DNA from 3 places in the Methylopila sp. 73B genome. Region 2 is predicted to be linked to each of the others. Evidence: predicted binding sites of a transcription regulator. Region 2 holds the regulator's gene; each other region holds the start of a gene.
What was found. The regulator PhoB, encoded in region 2, activates phosphate uptake and scavenging genes when phosphate is short. The targets are predictions, from matches to a motif close to TGTCATNNANCTGTCAT.
Positions count from the first base shown of each region.

Region 1: K244_RS0100770 (DUF465 domain-containing protein) is a predicted target of PhoB. The motif match lies at 3,389-3,405, and genes of this name have one in related genera.
Region 3: K244_RS0106640 (PhoX family phosphatase) is a predicted target of PhoB. The motif match lies at 3,339-3,355, and genes of this name have one in related genera.

Region 1 covers NZ_JAFV01000001.1:153,739-158,339, forward strand. Annotated here, with positions in the region: gene K244_RS0100745 (tetratricopeptide repeat protein) at 1-747, opposite strand, end outside; partial or broken gene rpsU (30S ribosomal protein S21) at 965-1,177, opposite strand; gene K244_RS0100755 (5-(carboxyamino)imidazole ribonucleotide synthase) at 1,362-2,441, opposite strand; gene purE (5-(carboxyamino)imidazole ribonucleotide mutase) at 2,444-2,953, opposite strand; gene K244_RS0100765 (DUF465 domain-containing protein) at 3,024-3,248, opposite strand; gene K244_RS0100770 (DUF465 domain-containing protein) at 3,433-3,615, shown strand; gene K244_RS0100775 (ABC transporter ATP-binding protein) at 4,019-4,601, shown strand, end outside.
Region 2 covers NZ_JAFV01000001.1:3,155,196-3,159,796, reverse strand. Annotated here, with positions in the region: gene pstB (phosphate ABC transporter ATP-binding protein PstB) at 1-806, shown strand, start outside; gene phoU (phosphate signaling complex protein PhoU) at 839-1,546, shown strand; gene phoB (phosphate regulon transcriptional regulator PhoB) at 1,563-2,264, shown strand; gene K244_RS0115160 (GNAT family N-acetyltransferase) at 2,385-3,524, shown strand; gene K244_RS0115155 (hypothetical protein) at 3,470-4,601, opposite strand, start outside.
Region 3 covers NZ_JAFV01000001.1:1,381,419-1,386,019, reverse strand. Annotated here, with positions in the region: gene hflX (GTPase HflX) at 1-363, shown strand, start outside; gene K244_RS0106640 (PhoX family phosphatase) at 1,286-3,259, opposite strand; gene K244_RS22575 (acyltransferase) at 3,467-4,567, shown strand; gene K244_RS0106630 (GMC family oxidoreductase) at 4,572-4,601, shown strand, end outside.

The sequences.
Region 1 (4,601 bases), 3.0 Mb from region 2:
GCGCGGCAGGTCGTTCTTGCGCTCGAAGGCCAGCGCGCGGCCGATCCAGGCGTCGATGTACTTGGGGTTCAGCGTGCGCGCGGTGTCAAAATCGTCCAGCGCCGCGTCCGGGTCATTGGTCGCGAGATAGCTCATGCCGCGGCCGACGTAAGGCTCAGCCGCCGTCACCGCGATCGCCGTCGCCTTGGTGAAGTCGTCGATCGCGCCGTCGTGGTTGCCCTGCGCCTGATGGATCAGGCCGCGGTTGTGCCAGGCCTGGGCGTTGTTCGGATCGAGTTCGATCGCGCGCTGGAAGTCGCCGAGCGCCTGCTCCATGCGGCCCGAAGAGCGGTAGAGATTGCCGCGGCCCACATAGGCCGGGCTGTAGTTCGGATCGGCCTGGATCGCGCGGTCGTAGTCGGCGAGGGCCTCGCCGGTCTTGTTCAGCGAGCGATAGGCCAGCGCACGGTTGGCGTAGGCCTTGGCGAAACCGCCGTTGATGCGGATCGCCTGGCTGAAATCGGCGATGGCGTTGTCGTACTGGGCGAGGCGGGCGTAGGCCGAGCCGCGCATGTTCCAGGCTTCGGGGTCGCTCGGGTTCTGCTGGACGACCTGGCTGAGCGAGCCGAGGTCGGACTGGCGGGCCGCGTAGGCGTCCGGATCGAGCGACGCGCCCGAGCCGACCGTGTCGCAGGCGGCGAGCGAGAGGGCGAGCAGGCTCGCCGCTCCCGCGCGAAGAAGAAAGCTCGAGTCGACCCTAAGCCGCATATCCCCACCACCTTACCGCTGGACGCCCTGAGGCTCGCCAATCACAGGCGGATTGCGGCGAGATTGCGGATCCAACGCCGCGATGCCGCCGCTTGTCGCCGAGTGTTGCGGCCAAAGCGCAAAAACGCCCGCCGGTCTGGATCCCGCGGGCGTTTCACGCTCATTTCGTTGATCAGCGCGCCCTTAGCAGGCGCCCGGGATCAGCGAATCACTTCTTCTTCATCGGCAGCAGGCCTTCGCGCTGAGCGCGCTTGCGGGCCAGCTTGCGGCCGCGGCGCACGGCCTCGGCCTTCTCGCGCGCCTTCTTCTCGGATGGCTTCTCGTAATGTCCGCGGAGCTTCATTTCACGGAAGATGCCTTCGCGCTGCATCTTCTTCTTCAGGGCCTTGAGGGCCTGGTCGACATTGTTGTCGCGAACGAGAACCTGCACGTCGTGCCTCGGGTAGCGTTTGTCTCAGGGCGGATCGCCCTGCCGGCGACAGAGCGTGAACTAAAAAACAAAAAGACGTCGCACGCCGTCGGCGCACGCGTCTCATTACCGAAAGATGCTTAGCAGAGGGCTTGGCCCTTGTCCATGCGGGCGCAGTCCCTACGCGCGCGAGGTGTCGACGGCCTCACGTGACGCGGGTGACGTGGCCCATCTTGCGGCCGGGCTTGGGCTCGCCCTTGCCGTAGAGATGCACGGCCGCGCCGGGCTCGGCGAGCAACTCGCGCCAGCCGTTCGCCTCCGCGCCGAGCAGGTTCGTCATGACCACCGCGCCGCGGGTGCGGGTCGAGCCCAGCGGCCAGCCCGCGATGGCGCGCACGTGCTGCTCGAACTGGCTGGTCTCGGCGCCCTCGATCGTCCAGTGGCCTGAGTTGTGCACGCGGGGGGCGATCTCGTTGACGACCACCCTCTCGCCGGTCGGGCCATCGACCAGGAACATCTCGACCGCGAACACGCCGACATAGGCGAAGGCGTTGGCGATCTTGCGGGCGATCGCGACCGCCGCGGCCGCCGTCTCCGGCTTGATCGCGGCCGGCACGTGCGAGGTGCGCAGGATGTGGTTCTCGTGGCGGTTCTCGACCACGTCGTAGGCGGCGAAGCCGCCGTCGCGGCCGCGCGCGGCGACCACCGAGACCTCGGCGCGGAACGGCACGAAGGCCTCGAGGATCGCGGGCTGGCCGTTCATCATGCCGAGCGCGGCGTCGAGGCCGAGCCCCTCGCGCACCAGCACCTGGCCCTTGCCGTCGTAGCCGAAGCGACGCGTCTTCAGCACCGCCGGTCGGCTGATCGCGCCGACCGCCGCCGCGAGGCTCGCGCGGTCGTCGACCGCCGCGAAGGCCGGCGTCGGCAGGCCGAGGTCGCGCAGGAAGCTCTTCTCGCTCAGGCGGTCCTGGGTCGTCGCCAGGGCGTGGGCGTCCGGAAACAGCGGGCGGTGGGCGGAGACGAGCCGGGCGGTCTCGGCCGGTACGTTCTCGAACTCGTAGGTGACGACGTCGACGCTCTCCGCGAACAGCGCGAGCGCGGTCTCGTCGTCATAGGCCGCGATCGTGCGCTCGGCCGCGACGTCGAACGCCGGGCTTTGCGGATCGGGCGCGTAGACGTGGACCTTGAGGCCGAGCGGGGCCGCGGCGAGCGCGATCATGCGCCCGAGCTGTCCGCCGCCGAGGATGCCGATCGTTCCGCCGGGGCTGAGGGGCGCGCTCGTCATGGTCAGCTTTCTCCGACGGGGATCTCTGCGACGTTGTCCGTCTGGGCGGCGCGCCAGGCGTCGAGCCGCTGCGCGAGTTCGGGATCGTTGAGCGCGAGCACGGAGACGGCGAGCAGGGCCGCGTTGATCGCGCCGGCCCGGCCGATCGCCACCGTTCCGACGGGGACGCCGGCCGGCATCTGGACGATCGACAGCAGGCTGTCGAGGCCGGACAGCGTGTGCGACTGGACCGGCACGCCGAACACCGGCAGCGGCGTCATGGAGGCCACCATGCCGGGCAGGTGGGCCGCGCCGCCGGCGCCGGCGATCACGACCTTGAAGCCATCCTCGCGCGCCGCCTTGGCGAAGGCGACGAGCCGGTCGGGCGTGCGATGCGCCGAGACGATCCGCGCGACGTGGGCGACGCCGAGCTGGGTCAGAGTGTTGGCGGTGTGGACAAGGGTCGTCCAGTCGGACTGGCTGCCCATGACGATCGCGACAGGCGCGGGCTCGGCGCGGCGTTCCGCGACCATCTCAAAGGCTCCGGGACAGTGGGAGGAACGGCGACGATAGGCGCCGGCCGGGACGCGCGCAAGCGCGCCGTCAGGCGATGATGTCCGGGGTCAACTGATCGTGCAGGAAGGACATGCGGTCCTTCAGGCCGAGCTTGCGCTTCTTGAGGCGCTGGATCTGCAGCCGATCGCCCGCGCCGACGCGCTCCAGCGCCTCGATCGCGGTATCGAGGTCGCGATGCTCTTCGCGGAGGCGGGCGAGTTCCTCCCGGGCCGCCTGTTCCTCGGCCCGCTCCTCGTCGTCCCGTCTCGCCATGTCATCCTGTCCGCCTCGACGCCACGCTCATGCGCGGCGGAGTATCGCCGCGGCCCTCGCGGGCGGCAAGGGCGCGCGACGGGTCGCGCATCTGTGATGGCCAGACAGCCCTTCTGACCGTTCGACAGACGAAAAGTCTCGTGACATGCTGATGACGTCAAACCAGACGAGGGAGACGTTCTTAATGTCCATCGAGTCGCATCTGGTCCAGCTTGAGAAGAAGCATCGCGCTATCGAGCGTGAAATCGAACTCGAGCTGACCCATCCGAATATGGATGAGGTCAAGGTTTCTGCGCTGAAGCGCAAAAAACTCCGCATCAAGGACGAGATGATCAAGTTGACTGGTCCGCAGCTTACGCTGCACTGAGGCCGTCAAGGCTCCTTTGTAGTTCCGCTGAAGCGCCGTCGACCGAAAAGGTCGGCGGCGTTTTTATATGTGCGGCCTTTCGGCCACACGGCTTGGGGCGTCTCGATGGGGCCCCTTGCGGCCGAATCGCCACCGGGTACATGGGTGGGCTCGGAATTTGGCCGCCAGAACGGAGGAGCCTGCATGACAGCGATCATCGCATCCATGTCCTCCGGCCGGTCGCGCCGCCGCTAGGCCCGACCCGCGCGCGGTCCGCCGCCCGCGTCCGCCGACAGTTCTCCGTCGTCGTTAATCCTTCGTTCCGCGCGCCGACGCGTCCGCGGGGTCGTCGTGCGACCCGCGACCGCGCTTCGCGTCGCCCTATCTGGAGCCGGCCGTCGCCTTGGCGCGGCTGGAAGCCATCATGTCCCATCCCCGCACTTCGCTTCGCGAGGCGCCCTTCGCGAAGGTCGTCCGCTTCGTCTTCAGCCATTGGGCGCGCCAGCCCGCACGGGTCGCGCTGGTCGCGGGCGCCATGGCCGCGGCGACCCTCGCCGACGTCGCGATCCCCGTGTTCGCCGGCCAACTGGTGGACGCATTCGCGTCCGCCGACCGCGACGCGGCCCTGCCGGGCGCGCTGTGGGCCTTCGTCGCGATCGTCGCCCTCTCCGGCGCGATCGCGCTCGCACGCTGCGTCGCCTTCATGACCGTGATCCCGATGACCCAGATCATCATGAAGGACGCCGCGGCCGAGGCCTTCGCGCGGGTGCAGCGGCTGTCGACGGACTGGCACGCGAACAACTTCGCGGGCTCGACCGTGCGCAAGATCACCCGCGGCATCTGGGCGGTCGACCAGTTCGACGATCTCGTGCTGATTGCGCTGACGCCCTCGTTGCTCGTGCTGGTGGGCGCGACCGCGGTCCTCGCCGCGCACTGGCCGCTGATGGGGCTCGTCACCTTCCTCGGCGCGGTCGCCTATGTGGCGACGACGGTCGCGATCTCGCTGC
Region 2 (4,601 bases):
CGACCGCCGCCCGGCCGAAACCGACGGCCTCCGCCACGCTCCCCGCCGGCGATCCCAAGATCGTCGCCAAGGACGTCAACGTCTACTACGCGGAAAAGCACGCGCTGAAGGACGTCTCGCTCGACATCCCCGAGCGCGCCGTGATGGCCTTCATCGGCCCGTCGGGCTGCGGCAAGTCCACGTTCCTGCGCTGCATCAACCGGATGAACGACACGATCGCCTCGTGCCGCGTCGTCGGCTCGATCAAGATCGACGACCAGGACATCTACGATCCGAGCCTCGACGTGGTGCAGCTCCGCGCCCGCGTCGGGATGGTGTTCCAGAAGCCGAACCCGTTCCCGAAGTCGATCTACGAGAACATCGCCTACGGACCCCGCATCCACGGCCTCGCCCGCTCCAAGGCCGAGCTGGACGAGATCGTCGAGCAGGCCCTGCGCAAGGCGAGCCTCTGGAACGAGGTCAAGGACCGTCTGCAGGACGGCGGCACCGGTCTGTCCGGCGGCCAGCAGCAGCGCCTCTGCATCGCCCGCGCGATCGCCGTGAGCCCCGAGGTCATCCTGATGGACGAGCCCTGCTCTGCGCTCGACCCGATCGCGACGGCGAAGATCGAGGAGCTGATCGACGAACTGCGCCAGAACTTCACGATCGTGATCGTGACGCACTCGATGCAGCAGGCCGCGCGCGTCTCGCAGCGCACCGCTTTCTTCCATCTCGGCGTCATCGTCGAGACGGGCCCGACCGAGCGCATCTTCACAAGCCCGAACGACAAGCGCACGCAGGACTACATCACCGGCCGCTTCGGCTGATCCGACGGCGACAGGGGACATCGACAATGGCAATGACCGACCACATCGTCAGCTCGTTCGACGCCGACCTGCAGACGCTTGGCGACAAGCTCGCGGAGATGGGCGGCCTCTGCGAGAAGCTCGTCGGGGAGTCGATCGAGGCGCTTCTGCGCCGCGACATCCCGCTCGCCAGGCGGGTGATCGAGTGGGACCGCTCGATCGACCGGCTGCAGCATGAAATCGAAGAGAACGGCATTCTCACGATCGCCAAGCGCGCGCCGGTCGCGATCGACCTCCGAGAGGTCGTGGCGGCTTTGCGCATCGCGAACGATCTCGAGCGTATCGGCGACCTCGCCAAGAACATCGCGAAGCGCGTCGTCGCGCTCGAAGGCCAGTTCCAGCCGCCGAAGCTAGCCGGCGGCGTCGCCCACATCGCCGACCTCACGCTCGCGCAGTTAAAGGAGGTGCTCGACGCCTACACCCAGCGCGACGAGCGTCGGGCGATGGAGGTGTGGAAGCGCGACGGCGACATCGACGCCCTCTACAACTCGCTGTTCCGCGAGCTGCTGACCTACATGATGGAAGATCCGCGCAACATCGGCTTCTGCGCCCATCTGCTGTTCTGCGCCAAGAACATCGAGCGCATCGGCGACCACGCCACCAACGTGGCCGAAACGGTCTACTATCTCGTGCACGGCGAAGCCGTGACCGACGAACGACCGAAGGGCGACCTGGCCAGCGCCGCGATCAGCTTCGACTGAGGAAGGCGTGCATCGGATGACCCCCCGCGTGATGATCGTCGAGGACGAGGAGCCGCTGACGCTGCTCCTCACCTACAACCTCGAAGCCGAGGGCTATGCGGTCGAGGCGGTCGCCCGCGGCGACGAGGCCGAGACGCGGCTGCGCGAGCAGGCGCCGGACCTCGTGCTGCTCGACTGGATGCTGCCGGGCCTGTCGGGCATCGAGCTCTGCCGGCGGCTGCGTTCGCGGCCGGAGACCGAGCGGCTGCCGATCATCATGCTCACCGCCCGCGGCGAGGAGGCGGAGCGCATCCGCGGCCTCGCGACTGGGGCGGACGACTACGTCACCAAGCCGTTCTCGGTGCCGGAGCTCGTCGCGCGGGTGCGGGCGCTGCTGCGGCGTGCAAAGCCCGAGCACGTCGCCGACGTGCTGAAGGCGGGCGACATCGAGCTCGACCGCGGCTCGCACCGCGTCCGCCGCCAGACCCGCGAGATCCACCTCGGGCCGACGGAGTTCCGGTTGCTCGAGTTCCTGATGCAGTCGGCGGGCCGCGTCTTCACGCGCGAGCAGCTGCTCGACGGCGTCTGGGGCCGTGACGTCTACATCGACGAGCGCACCGTCGACGTCCATGTCGGCCGGCTGCGCAAGGCCATCAACCGCGGCCGCCAGCAGGACCCGATCCGCACGGTGCGGGGAGCCGGCTATGCGTTCGACGAAAACTTCGCGCGCACGGCGTGAACCGCGTCGCGTTAGGGATAATGATTCGTTGATCTCGCGCGCGGCGCGGCGACGTGTCATTGTTCCAGAAGACGCGTTTAACGGGCAAACGCTGTGCAGACGAACGAGGTCGGCGACCGCATGGCGATGTCTTCAAGGCGGCGGTGGCAGGTTCGCGTCGAGCGCGACTTCGACTTTCATTCCAAGGAATACCGGCGGCTGTTCGAGCGGTCCGCTGCCTCGGGCTTCCAGTCGCCGGCCTGGCTCGACGCGACCTACGCCGCCATCCGGCGCGCGCCGCTGGCCGATCCCTTCATCCTGACCGTGCGCGACGCCGAGACCGCCGCTCTTGTCGCTCTGGCGCCGTTGGTTCTGCGCTATCGGTTCGGGCTTAGGGTCGTCGCCTATGCCGACATCGGCTCGCTCGATTACTGCTGCGTCGTCCAGGCGCCCGAGTTCGAGGCGGGTCTCGACCCCATGCTGCGCTGCGACGTCGACGACGCGCTGAAGGCCGCCGACGCGCTGTTCATCCCGAAGGTGCCCGACGCCGCGCTGCGGAGCTTCGACCGGCTTCTGGCCGCGCGGCGGGTGAAGATGGCCTATTCCGCCCATCCCGTGCCGCTTTTCGGACCGTTCTCGGAGTGGCGCAACGCGACCATGAACGGGACGACCCGGCGGTCGCTCGACAAGAAGCGCCGCAAGCTCGGCCGGATCGGCCGGCTGGAGACCCTCGCCGAGAGCGAGCCCGGCTTCGTCGCCGCCACGATCGAGCAGATCCGCCTCCTGCGCGAACCGCGGTTCGCGGAGACCGGCGTGGCCGATCCGCTCAAGAGCGAGGCGTTCCGAGCCTTCTACGGCTCGCTCAAGGACAGCGGCACCGTCCGCGCCTACCAGATGCGGCTCGACGGCGCGACCATCGCCTGCGGCTTCGCGATGGTGCACGGCGACGCCTGCCACCTGCTGCTGACGGGCTTCGACGTGGGCAACTGGCGGAACTACTCCGTGGGGCTGCTGATGATCGAGGACGCGATCGCGGACTGCGTCGCGCGCGGCGAGCGGGTGTTCGACTTCACCATCGGCGACCACCCCTACAAGGCGGATTTCGGCGCGCAGTCGGCGCCGATTTGGCGGCTCACCCGCGGCCTCTCGTTCAAGGGGCGGCTGATGCTCGCCGCGATGCAGCTGAAGGGCGGCGAGCGCCTCGCCAGGCGTCTCGCGCCGCGGGGCTACCGCGCGCCGAGCCCGCCCGACATGGTGCGCGGCGCGGGCGTCGCGCCGTAGGCCGAACAGCCGAGCAGGAACCACAGCAGGCCGCCGGTCTTGATGGTCACGGCGGAGGTGCTGATCGCCATCAGCAGCGTCAGGTACAGGCAGACGAAGGCCTTGTAGCGCCAGGCGTCCATGCGCTCCGCGGGCGCGCCGAAGACGAGCGCGGCCCAAAGCGCCGCCGCGCCGATCACGCCGACCCGCGACAGGATGTAGGCGTAGCCGCTGTCGTCGAAGTTCTCGGTCGCCGGGCCCATGCCGAAGGCGCCCGCGAGGTCGAGCCGGGACATCAACTGCCCGCTCAACAGAAAGCGGCCGCTGGTGGTGTTGTCCCACGGCACGCCGACCTTGATCGCCGCGTAGCTGAAGATCGCGATGATCGCGAGGAAGGGCGCGACGAACAGCGCTCCGGGCCGCACCACCGGCGCGATGAGGTAGATCGCGAGCACCAGGCCGCAGAGGTAAACGCCGAAGCGGGCGTCGCCGAGCACCAGCGACACGAAGATCAGCGTGGTCTTCCAGATCAGCGCCCACGGCCGCCGGGCGTCCCGTAGCAGCACCCAGCCGAAGACGATCGCGCCGAAGTTGCCGACGGAGACCGGCTCCAGGAACACTGACGAGACGCGGTGCTCGCCGAGGAACGGCAGCAGGGTGCGGCCCTCGAACCGCATGCCCGAGATGAACAGGCCATGCTCCACGCCCTGGGCGGCGGCGGGATCGACGGTGCCCTTGGCCACGAAATAGCCGAGCACGTCGAAGTAGCGGATGTAGACGTCGAGGAACGCCCACTCGAACACCGCGCCGGCCGCCACAGCGACGATCGCCGCCGTGGCGACCTTGTCGCCGGACTCGAGCGAGCCGCGCGTCGAGCCCAGGAAGTAGAAGACCAGCGGGATCATCAGGTCGCGCACGACCTTGGGGTCGTAGTTCGCCCGCAGGGTCATCAGGAAGATCAGGTAGCCGAGTAGCGCGGCCATGATGGCGTAGAACGCCTGCGTCCGGTCCCGGATCAGCGCGAGGGCGACGCCGATCAGCACGAGCTCGGCGCCGATCACCGCGCCGGCGCCGGTGCGCGCGAGGTTCGCGTTGACG
Region 3 (4,601 bases), 1.8 Mb from region 2:
GAGGTCTGGAACAAGGTCGACAAGCTCGACGAGGGCGCGCGCGAGAACCTCGCCGCCACCATCTCCCGTCGCGAGGCGGCGGAGCGGCCGGTGCTGGTCTCTGCGCTCACGGGGGAGGGCGAAGACGTCCTGCTCGGGGCGATCGAGGAGCGGCTCTCGGCCGGCCGCGAGACGCTGCTGGTCACCGTGGCGCCCGACGACGGCGGCGGGGTGAACTGGCTGTTCGGCCATGCCGATGTGCTGGCGCGTCATCCCCTGGACGACGGCGCCATCGAGGTCACGATCCGTGTCGAACCGGGGCGCGTCGAGGGCATCCGCCGGCGCTTCGCCAAGGTCGAAGGCGGCGCGCCGCGCGAGGACTGACCGGCGCCGCAAGCGTGTCCCGGCCTTGAGCCGGGACCCAGACACGCCGCGTTCGTCGAACAGGGCGCGGCGACGGAGGCGAGCTTAGTCTTCGACGGGCGGGCCTCCGGGTCCCGGCTCGAGGCCGGGACACGAGGTCGAGTGCGTGGGGCGGGCTTTCCAGCCCGCGACATCGGCGCCGAACGAGGCGCGTGATGCTGACTGCGTCGATCGGGACCTCGGTCACCCCAACCCGACGCTCGTGTCCCGGCCTTGAACCGACTCAACCCCTCGTCCCGGCCTTGCGCGGGGACCCAGAGCCCCGGCGGCTCGCGCGTGACGGGGGCTTTGCCGACCTTAGGCGCATCACGGGGCCCCGCCCTCGGCGCGGCTTCACCCTCGCCTCCAGCGTCTGACCGCGCCTCGCGCCGGCGCCATTCTCGTTCCGCCTGCCGCTGCACACAGAAACGCCCCGCAGGCTGGGCCGGCGAGGCGCTTCATGTCGTCGATGACGCAGGTCCGTTCGGGTGTGGGCCGGCCTCCTCGGAGGCGCTCGGCTGGTGATGGACCGGCGAGCTCTCGATCTGCTCTTTTACGGCGACTGCAGTCCGTAAACGTCAGGGTACCTGTCGTTCCGATCTCCGACAGGTCGTATCAAGACGTCGCAAACTACAGCGGCCGTTCAAAATTCTAATGATGTGTTCGCCACGTAATCTTCGCGCTCAGAATGCGCGTCAACGCGGTGTCTTTACACGCTTCGGTGGAGTCATTGTCTTAGACCTCCCGTATCTGTGTTGACCATCGAAGCATGCGCCCGGTTCTCGCGGTCGTCAAGCGGCCTCGTCGGCGATGTTCGAAAGCGCGCAAAGCCGTTGGCCCAGGGGCGGCGCTGCCGAGGCTTGAGGCGATGGGCCGTGCGGCTCGCCCGGACGCAGGACGTGCGTCAGGCGATCGCGCCGCCGCCCCTCTTCGTCACCACCACCACGGCTGGCCGCGGGGGCATGCCGGGCGCGAAGTCCGGCCAGCGCGTGGCGGGGGCCGCGAAGGTGCCCGGGGCCTTGTCGTCGTCGCTCTCGCCGGGGTGCTGGACGGCAAGGAAAAGCGTCGTGTCGTCCGTGGTGAAGTAGGGGCCGCACATCTCGGCGCCGGCCGGCACGCGGAAGAAGTGCTTCGACGCGCCCCGGGCGGCGCCTTCGGTCTCGAGCGCCCACAGCCCGTCAGCGCGGCCGGTGCTCTTTCCCCCGTTGCCGTCGGTGGCGATCCAGAGCCGGCCCTGCGCGTCCACCGCGCAGTTGTCGGGCATCCCGAACCAGCCGTTCGCGCTGGTCGCGCTGGAGAAGGTCGCGCCCACCGCCGCGATCGACGGGTCGCCGCACTTCACGAGGATCTCCCAGGCAAACCCCTCCGCGGCATGGTCGCCGCCGTCCGGAGTGATTTCGACGATGTGGCCGAAGGCGTTCTCCGGCCGCGGGTTCGCGGCGTCGACCTGATCGGCCTTCCGTTTCGAATTGTTGGTCAGCATCACATAGACCTTGCCCGTCTTCGGGTTGGCCTCGACGTCTTCCGGGCGGTCCATCTTGGTGGCGCCGAGCAGGTCCGCGGCGCGGCGCGCCTCGATCACCACGTCGGCCTGGCTCGCGAAGCCGTTCGCCGGGGTGAGCGGCCCCTCGCCCTGGACGAGGCGCATCCAGCGGCCGCGGCCGTCGGCGTCGAAGCGCGCGACGTGCAGCACGCCGTCGTCGAGGATGTCGGCGTTGTTGGCGCGGTCCGCCATGTCGACCTTCGCGGCCGTCACGAAGCGGTAGACGTAGTCAAAGCGCTCGTCGTCGCCCTGGTAGACGACGAACCGGCCGTCGGCCGACAGCGCGTTCGCGGCGCCCTCGTGCTTGAAGCGCCCCATGGCGGTCCGCTTCTTCGGGGTCGAGGCCGGGTCCATCGGGTCGATCTCGACCACCCAGCCGAAACGGTTCGCTTCGTTCGGCTCCTTGGTCACGTCGAAGCGGTCGTGGAACCGGCCCCAGGCCTGCCAGGGGCTGCCGTTGATCCCGATGCGCTTGTAGTTCTTAGCCTCCCGGTGGTCGTCGGCGACCTTGCCCCAAAAGTAGTTGTTAGTGTTCTCCTCGCAGGTGAGCCACGTGCCCCAAGGGGTTACGCCGCCGGCGCAATTGTTGATCATGCCTCGCACCCGCCGCCCCTCCGGATCGTAGGACGTGCGGAGCCGCTCGTGGCCCGCGGCGGGGCCGTGGATCGCCATCTCGGTCTCGGCGGTGATGCGGCGCGTGTAGCGGGAGTTAGGGACGACCGCCCACTTGCCGCCGGACCGGGCGATCTCGACGACAGAGCCGCCGTGGGCCGCCATCTCGATGTCCACCAGCTCCCGGGTCATGCCGGCGAAAGCGGCGGACTTGGAGTCCTGAACCCCGAGGCCCGGAAACATCAGCTCCTCGTTGGTGTACTCGTGGTTCACGACCAGCAGGCCGCGGTCGGCCGGGCCGTCGAGCGGCACGAAGCCGACGAAGTCGTTGTTGTAGCCGAACTGCAGGCGCTGCTTTTCGGCCGTTTGGGCCAGGGGATCAAAAGCGGGCGCCCCCGGGAACAGCGGATCGCCCCAGCGCAGCAGGACGTCGGCGTCGTAGCCTTCCGCGACGTGGTGGGTCTCGTCGATCCCGGCCTCGATCTCCGTGAAGTCGAACCGGGACGCCGGCTCGGCGGCCGAGGCGGCGCCTGCGGCGTCGAGCGCCCGGGGCGAGATCGTGGCCGCGATCGCCGTCGCCGCCAGCGCGCCGCGCATCAGCTCCCGCCTGGAGAAACGCGCGGCGATGATCTCGCCGAGGGTCGGGTTCGCGCTGCCGTTGCGGCCGACGTTCTCGGCGTCCTCGCAGGCGACGGCGCGGGTGGTGCGAAGGTTGTCGGTCATGGCGGGTCCGTCCGGCGGCTTGGGAAGGCGTCGTCGCGCCCTGCGGAGCGTCGACAAGAAGGTTTCTAAAAACCTTCCATGTCGTGTCGGTGACATCACGACCGCGGCAGCGGTCCGTAAAGGACTTTCAAGTAAGTCTTGTCCGATCGACGTCCGGGGGGACAGCGAGTGACGATGCATGAACCGCCGCGAAGCTTCAGGTCTGGCATGCTGTTGCCCGAGCTCGTCTCGACCCGGGGGATCGCGGCCGTCTGGGTCGTGCTCGCCCACACGCTCGCGACCGTCCTCAAGGGTCAGGGCGAACTGCCCTCCCCAGTGGAGTACACGCGCCTCGTCGTGGATTTCTTCTTCGTGCTGAGCGGCTTCGTCCTGGCCCACATGTACGATCCGCCGTGGAGCGAGGGGCGGTTTCGGCACGGCGCCTTCCTGATCCGTCGGCTGGCGCGGCTCTGGCCGCTGCACATGTTCACGCTGTGCGCGATGGGGGCGATCGTGACGGCTGGGCGCCTGATGGGCGCGGAGCCGGACAACCCGCACACCGCCTACACCTTCCTCGTCAACGCCGCGATGCTGCACTCGACCTGGCTTGCGCCGGACCTCGCTTGGAACTGGCCGTCGTGGTCGATCAGCGCGGAATGGTGCGCCTATCTCGCGATCCCGCTGTTCCTGATGGCGGCGGACCGCGTCCGCGGCACGCGGCTGCGCGTCGTCGCGATGCTCGGCGTGTTCCTGGCCTGCTCGCTGTTTTCGCACTGGGCCTTCGGCCTCGACCTGACCTCGCTCACCGCGGACGGCGGGGCGCTGCGCATCGCGCCGTCGTTCTTCGCCGGCATCCTGCTGCGCCGCATCTTCGACGACGAGCCGGCGCTGGTCGCGATGACGCCGCGTCTCTACGCCGGCTCCATCGCCGGCGTGTTCGGCGTCTGCGCGGTTCTGGTGGCGCTCAACGCGCCCTACGACGCCCTCTGGCCGCCGATGATCGTGCTGGTCGCGGCGCTGGCCTCCCGCGCCACTTGGGTGGAGCCAGGGCTGCTGCGGGGCCGCGTCCTGAACTGGCTCGGCGACATCTCCTATTCGATCTACCTCACGCATGCGATCGTTCTCACGGTGCTGTTCAACAGCGCGGAGATCCTCGGCCTCGCCGACACGCTGGCCGAGCGCGCGGCGCTTGGCTTCAGCGTTCCCTTCGCGACCCTTGTTGCGTCGCAGATCACCTACGCATGGGTCGAGAAACCTGGCCGCAAGCTGGTCATGCGCATCGCCGAGCGCGGCGAACGCAAGGCCTTGCGGCCCGCTGGAGCGGAATGAGCGGATGATCTTCGATCTGCAGGCCGGCGAGACG